2 regions of the Parageobacillus sp. NEAU-HV-2 genome follow, and region 1 is predicted to be linked to the other one. Evidence: predicted binding sites of a transcription regulator. Region 1 holds the regulator's gene; the other holds the start of a gene.
What was found. The regulator Rex, encoded in region 1, represses fermentation and respiration genes when NADH is low (regulators of the CRP and FNR family bind a similar motif). The targets are predictions, from matches to a motif close to TTGTGAAATATTTCACAA.

Region 1 (3,980 bases):
TTAGCTTTGCGATTGCGTTTTTGATTATTCTCTTTTTCTTGCGCGAGGATATAAAACAGCGGCATACTCGTTATCGCGTTTCCTTGCCTGTCGCCTGGATGTGGGCGATCGGCGGCGTCTTTTTAGCCCTGTTTGCCCAGAGCATTGCCGCTAATATTGAATGGCGTCTGCTTGGCATCGAACCGGGCTCGGAAAACACGAGACGAATTGTCGAAATCATTCAAGTCACCCCGATATTGATCATCGTTACTTCCATTATCGGCCCGATTTTAGAAGAAATTATTTTTCGCAAAATTATTTTCGGGACGCTATATCAAAAATACAACTTCTTCATTGCCGCGCTCATCAGTTCGCTATTATTTTCGGTAGTCCATATGGAATTGGAGCATCTGCTTTTATATGCGGCAATGGGTTTTACGTTTGCCTTTCTTTATGCGAAAACGGGGCGCATTTTCGTTCCGATATTCGCTCATGTTACGATGAATACGTTCGTAGTCTTGGTGCAAACATTGTTTGCTGATGAAATTGAAAAAATGATGCGGCAGGCAGAACATATACAACTCATTATTGGGGGCTTTTAATACAATGAGAAGGACACCATTGCAATTCGCTTTTGCCTATTTTCTGATGGGAGTACTATTTACTTACTTGTCCATTCAAAGTGCAAAAGATACGATTTGGAACTTTTTCACCATCTTCCTTGCCATCCTGGCTACGCTTGATTTTGGAGCAGCCATACGTCTCTTCGCATTCCACTTTCGCAATAAACCTCCCGTTTGATATCACGGGAGGTTTTCTTGTTCCTGTTGCGCCAATAATACTTTGCGGTAAGCCATTTTGGAGATCCAAATGCTTGCTTCATATAAAATCGAAAGCGGAATCATCACAATCACTTGTGATAATACATCCGGCGGCGTAATGGCCGCAGCTAAAATCAGCAAGGCCAAATAAGCGTATTTTCGTACTTTGCTCAATAACATCGGTGTAATCAAACCAAGTCTTGTTAAAAACATCACAACTACCGGCAGCTGAAAGACAATGCCAAACGGCAAGACGAGCTGAAGCAAAAATTCGAAATATTCATTAATACCGATGACTTGATGAATACCGAGGCGTTCCGCCAAATTTTGCATAAAACGAACGACAAACGGAAATAAGACAAAATACGCAAAACTAACGCCTGCTAAAAAGAGAAAAATCGAAAGCGGAATATAGCTTAACGTCACTTTTCGCTCTTTTTCATATAACCCTGGGCTGACAAACGCCCAAATTTGATAAAGCAAAACCGGGGCAGTAAGAATAAAGGCGATGACAAAGGCAAACTGAAAGTAAATTTTGATCGGGTCTGTCAAACGAAATGCATTCATCGTCAATTCTTTTGCTTCATCCGTATGCTGCAAATATAAAATGATCGGTTCGACAAAAAAGAAGCTCCCTATCAAGGCAATGCCAAAAAAAACAAGAACAATGATAAGCCGTTTTCGCAACTCTCCTAGGTGCTCATACACCGACATTTCTTTATCATTCATGTCTCAACCATCCTAACTCATCATTGGTCGGCTTTTTTTTCATCTTCATCGGCTAATCCTTTCGTCGCATCCTTAAACTCGCGGAGCGATTGACCGAGCGACTTGCCCAATTCCGGAAGTTTTTTTGTTCCAAACAATAATAAAATGACAAGCACGATTAATAAATATTTCATGTTTTATTCTCTCCTTTATTCAAGCGGATAGTTTTTCAAAAAATAAACGAGCGACTGCAATTCGACCGCTAAGTCGATATGGTGGACGCGAATATGCTTCGGTACGTTCAAGCGCGCCGGCGTAAAATTTAAAATCCCTTTAATTCCTTTTTGGACAAGACGGTCGGTAATCCATTGGGCGACATGGGCAGGCACCGTTAAAATCGCTACTGGAATTCCCTCGTGAAGACGGTCTTCTAATTCATCCAAATGATAGACGGGCACCCCGCCGACTTCTGTACCGACTTTCCTTTCATCTACGTCAAATGCCATCACAATTTTCGTATTATTGTTTTTCGAGAAATTATAGTTTAAAAATGCGGTGCCTAAGTTCCCGACTCCAAATAACGCAACTTCCGTTATCTCGTCTTGATCGAGCGTTTTCCGGAAAAATGACAACAAATAGTTGACATTATATCCGTATCCCTTTTTGCCAAGCGCGCCAAAATAAGAAAAATCGCGGCGGATCGTCGCAGGATCGACTTTAACCGCCTCGCTCAGCTCGGCAGAAGAAACGCGTTGTTTTCCGGAAGCGTGTAAATTTTTTAAAAAACGATAGTATAACGGCAAACGTTTGGCCGTTGCTTGCGGAATTTTTGGCTGTTCATTGCTCATCGATAAATCCCCCAGCACTTCTCTTTTTGCGTTGATAATGTCCTGACTTTCCACCCATTTTCTCTACTAAATAGGTTGGGCCAATCACCATTCCTTTATCAAGCGCCTTGCACATATCATATACTGTCAGCGCACATACAGAGGCGGCCGTTAGCGCTTCCATCTCTACCCCTGTGCTTCCTTTTGTTTTCACTGTTACGGTAATCAACAATTGATACAACGCTTTTTCTTCTTCGACATGCCAGGCAAACTGAATGTCGACACCTTTTAGCATAAGCGGATGGCACATCGGAATGAGATCGGCTGTTTTTTTCGCCGCCATAATGCCCGCCACTTGCGCAACGGCAAGCACATCCCCTTTTTCGATCGTCTTGTTTGTCATTTTTTCATAAATTTCCTTATTGACGGTCACACTTGTTTGCGCGGTCGCCATGCGGACCGTATCCTCTTTGTCCGTAATATCGACCATTTTTGCTCGGCCTTGTTCATTGAAATGGGTAAATGTTGACAACGTAATCTCCTCCACTTATAAACTATACACTATTTTTCGTCATCTGTCTTTTATCGTTTTATTGCGATAGGAAAGTAACTTACGCTACACTATTATTGTTAAACGCGAGGTGAAAAACAATGATCATTTTACAAGTGAATCAACTGACAAAATATTTTGGCGCTGACCTTATTTTATCGAATATAAAATTAGAAATACAATCCAAAGACCGAATTGCGCTCGTCGGAAGAAACGGAGCAGGAAAATCGACGCTATTAAAGATCATTGCCGGTGAAATGTCTTACGATAGCGGAGAGATTATGAAACCAAAAGAAGTAACGATCGGCTATCTCGCTCAGGACAGCGGTCTTCACTCTTCGTTGTCGATTTGGGAAGAAATGATGACAGTATTCGCCCCATTAAAGGCCATGGAAAAGCAATTGCGCGCGCTGGAAATGCAAATGGGCGATCCTGATTTGCTCGCAGATGCATCCCGTTATGAAAAATTATTAAAAGAATACGACACGCTACAAGAGCGTTATAAAGAACAAGGCGGTTACCAATACGAAGCCGATATCCGCTCCATTTTACACGGTTTGCAGTTTTCTAAGTACGATTATATGACAACTCCTGTCCAATCGTTAAGCGGCGGACAGCGAACGCGGCTGGCGCTCGGAAAATTGCTTTTAACGAAACCCGATTTGCTTATTTTGGACGAGCCGACCAACCATTTAGACCTCGAAACATTAACATGGCTTGAGCAATATTTACAAACGTATCCTGGCGCTATTTTAATCGTCTCCCATGACCGCTACTTTCTCGATAAGGTCGTCACTCAAGTATTCGAGCTATCGCGCTCGACATTAAAGCGGTATAGCGGAAATTACAGCCGCTACTTAGAGAAACGGGCAGAGGAATACGAACGGGAACGAAAACTATATGAAAAACAGCAAGAAGAAATTGCAAAGCTGCAAGACTTTATTCAACGCAATATCGCCCGCGCTTCGACAACCAAGCGCGCGCAAAGCAGAAGAAAACGGCTAGAAAAAATGGAAAGAATGGAGAAGCCAGTTGGGGATGAAAAAGCTGCCTCATTTTCCTTCGAAATCGAGCGGGAAAGCGGCAATGACGTGT
Region 2 (3,980 bases), on a different contig from region 1:
TTGTCGCCTTTCATTAAATAGGTGTAGACACCAATAGCAATAAATAATCCGAAAGTCCAAGCATTATCCCAGAGAAAGCGAAGGCCTGGAATTAATAAGCCTAGTACAGGGATGGCTACACCGATCACAAGAGCATAAACTCCGTTTTTATTAAAACCGGTAGTGTAATTGTAACGACCGTTAGGTTCATATAACTCTTTAAGATCCAATTGTTTCCGGCGAACAAGCCAGTAGTCTGCGATAGCAATGCCATCAATCGGACCTAGTAAAGCAGCATATGTTCCGAGCCAACCAAATATATAATTCCCAAAATTAGACATAATATACCATGGCTGCAACAAAATAGCAAACAGCCCGGTAATAAGAACACCAATTCCAAACGTAATTCGTTTCGGGTATAAATTCTCAACAGCACGGGCAGGAGCTACAATGTTAGCCCCAATGTTAATAGTTAGGGAAGAAATAACAATTACAATTGTTCCTAAAAGAATAACAAATGGCGGGAACTTGGCAAGTAGTTGTACAGGATCCCAAATCGCTTGGCCGAAAATTACGACAGTCGCTGATGTAACTGCTATTCCAATGAAAGAAAAGATGGTCATCGTGATTGGGAGAGAGAAGCTTTGAGCAACCATTTGCGATTTCTGACTTTTAGCGTAACGACAAAAGTCAGGAATATTCAAAGCAAGTGTAGCCCAGAAACCGATAACACCTGTTAAGGCTGGAAAAAATACTTTTAAAAATTCCCCAGTGGTTTTGAATTTAGATGGCTGCTCTAAAATAGGTCCCCAACCTCCCGCGTGAGTGAACGCCCAGATGAGGAGAATAATGGAAGAGATGCCCACTACAGGAGCAGCAATGGAGCTTAGTCTTTTAATTGCTTCGGGGCCTTTATAAGCAACCCCTACATTCAGAGCCCAAAAGAAAGCAAATACGATGGCCGTATGTCCGGGCAAGTTTCTCCAAGCAGGGAATGAGGCTGCTAACAATGTATCAATCGCACCTGTTCCAATCCACGTATTAATCCCGAACCATCCAGCGGCTACAATCGCGCGGGCCAAAGCCGGAATATGCGCTCCTTTATCTCCGAACCAAAGCCGTGCAAAAACAGGATACGGAATTCCGAATTTTGTGCCAGCATGTGAATTTAATAAAATCGGGATGAGGACAATAACATTGCCGAGAAAAATAGTTCCAACTGCTTGCCACCAGTTCATGCCTAGAGCAATCATGCCGCTGGCCATGGTGTAGGAAGGGATGCATAAACACATACCAATCCACAAAGTAGCAAAGTTTAGTCCTTTCCACGAATGTTCCTCGAGGGTTGTCGGTCGCAAATCATCATTCCACAACTCACTTCCACTCAACTTTTTAGTCACTTCTTCTGTTAGAATTACAATGCCATTTTGCTCAATCTGCGTTTTCATCAAGAACCCCCCTTTTTTATGGGCTTAACATTTGAAGTTTCATGTATGCTTCAGGACGACAATCTCGATAACTTACCGTGCATTGCACACTTCTCAAATGACTCGCTTATCCATTTCTCCGATGATAACTACGCTTTGGCGTTATGAATACTAACTTTATTGTATAGAATCAAAAAACCTCATTCATTGGACAAAATGTAAAATTATTTATATACTTTTTTATATATTTTGTATATTCAAAAGATTCTTATGTTAAAATCATAATTATTGAACGAGAGAACACTCTCTAAAATATTGTTTTTCTTTGAATTTCTTCGATTTTCACAAGGATACATCCAGAATGGACTCAGAAATCAGTATAGATCTTGAATATATTTAAGCTCCATCGCCCCCTATCACTCCAATTTTTTTAAAAGAAAAGAACGATTTTTTTCCTGGCACACAAAAAACCTGGCACGTTCGTATCGTGCCAGGTTTCTATATTCGCTACTCATGGTTCCATTGGCTTTTTCTTTATCAATGTTGCGATTTGATGCTTGATACTCTGCTTTCCTTTTTATGATCTCGCATGTATACAAGGAATAACGAACTTGCAAACCATATAATTAGACCAAAAATAAAACTCCCCCACCAATTGTGTGTAAATTGTAGGGAAAATAACACCGCTAATACACAAATGAAACAACCGATCATTCCATAAACAGATCCTTGCGCTGTTTTTGCTGCTTCTTTAGATCCGTTCTTCGTGCCAACCATCATCACGGCAACGACCATAACAGCTGGGAATGCCGCGAAAATCCCCCCGATAACTTTCCATGGCAACAGTTTTGCCGTTACATAACTTAGTACAACTGCAGAGCCGCCAAATAAAAAACGGAAAAATAAATCACGTCCGTCCATAAAAATCACCTTAACTTAGAAATATCTTGAAATAAAAGCATAAGCAATGGAAACAAGAAACCATCCAGCTAGCGATTGTGCAAGCCCGCGTTTCCAACCTTGCTTAGTACAAAGATAAACGACCGCTATTGCACACATAATATTCATGAACATCCCGACAACTGCCCCTTGGGATAGAACAAGCGACTTTTCCACTAGCTCACCGCCTTTTACATCTAAGCGAAGTGTCAATAATGCCGCGAAAAATACAGCAGGAAAGGCCGCAAAAATTCCTCCGATTTTTGATCCTAATTTTCTTGAGATAATGGTAGAAGCGACGACCGCGCCTCCGCCTAATAAAAATCGAATAACAATTCCATTCATCGATAATATCTCCAAGATAGATTCATCCTTTCTTTGGCGACCAATCTAGTGGAATAAATATTATTTTTGTATATTTGTTTGTGAATATTTTCACGTATATATTGTAAACGATGATAGTACAAACATTTGTGAACTTTTATTTAATTTTTTGATTGTAACGCTTACACTTCCAAAGCTGTAACAAATATTTGAATAAAACCACTCACTATGTAAAAGAGTGCCGTACTTTCGAAATTTCCGGAATCGTACAGGGACAAAAGCGGAAATAAAACATAAATAAATAATACAGTGACGATAATTTGATCGGGAGTGAAATGTAATGAAAAGGATTGACCATGAGAAAATGAAGAAGATACGTGCTAAATTTAAGCATGATCTTCAAACTTGCCATGTCGATAAAACAAATGATAAGCCGCAAATCGATTCTGCTTTTGAACCTGTGCATACTTCTGAATCTAGTTTTGCGGATGAAATAAGTCATATGCTTGCCAAAGAGGATATTGATGAAACCAATCGTACTGATGATACGGACCAATACGGAAAAATATGTTCTATGACTATAAAAAGCCCATTCTCCACGTTTGTAGAAATTGACGATTTTCTTCATCCTCCTGTCTTTGGCGGTACAGTTCAACATACATCTGAATTTCTTGACCTAAACAATAGACAAATTCCCCAATTAGACACAAAACTGTTTTATACGACAACTTATTATCCTGAACAGCCTTATTGTTGTTTAGTTTCCTCTAAAATTCACGAAATTATATTTTTCACTGACACTGTTCACACTTATGGCACGAAGAACAAAAAAAATCATTATAAATCCATAGTGGTTCCTGTACATGACTCGCTATTTACAAAAACAAAAGAAACAAATAATCGATCTTGTACTTCTCACGATTTCATACAAATTAGAGTTCCAGTCGTAGTCGGGGAGTACGAAATAGAAATATGTTTAGAAGAAGATGTTGTGTTTGAAGAAGAGATTATGAAAGTGAACGAAATCTCTAAGGAGGTCGTACTGACAAATTGCAAATTCGTACCTACTCAATTTTCGCCATCATTCGATAATGGGACATGTACAGCATTAAAGGGAAATTTATTTATAGAAGGATATATACATCAAAATATTAAGTATACTGCAATTTACAATAGAAATGAGGGTTCTACACAAAAAGAACCAGTAGCTCATTTACGCCAATTACGCCAAAAAATTGTATTGGATTTAATCATTCATTTACTACAAGTACAACAAGTTCGAGTCAGTTATGATGGCAAAGGGATCTAGAA

Region 2: a site for Rex is predicted at 2,769-2,786, ahead of AC1WMD_RS17240 (DUF3147 family protein). Genes of this name have one in related genera too.

Annotation. Positions count from the first base shown of each region.
Region 1 covers NZ_JBXUJJ010000023.1:4,891-8,870, forward strand. The annotation lists gene AC1WMD_RS18515 (CPBP family intramembrane glutamic endopeptidase) at 1-581, shown strand, start outside; gene AC1WMD_RS18520 (YdiK family protein) at 628-780, shown strand; gene tatC (twin-arginine translocase subunit TatC) at 783-1,529, opposite strand; gene AC1WMD_RS18530 (twin-arginine translocase TatA/TatE family subunit) at 1,550-1,702, opposite strand; gene AC1WMD_RS18535 (redox-sensing transcriptional repressor Rex) at 1,718-2,356, opposite strand; gene moaC (cyclic pyranopterin monophosphate synthase MoaC) at 2,346-2,867, opposite strand; gene AC1WMD_RS18545 (ABC-F family ATP-binding cassette domain-containing protein) at 2,987-3,980, shown strand, end outside.
Region 2 covers NZ_JBXUJJ010000016.1:5,939-9,918, forward strand. The annotation lists gene AC1WMD_RS17230 (NCS1 family nucleobase:cation symporter-1) at 1-1,427, opposite strand, end outside; gene AC1WMD_RS17235 (DUF3147 family protein) at 1,944-2,327, opposite strand; gene AC1WMD_RS17240 (DUF3147 family protein) at 2,343-2,690, opposite strand; gene AC1WMD_RS17245 (BC_2427 family protein) at 3,010-3,978, shown strand.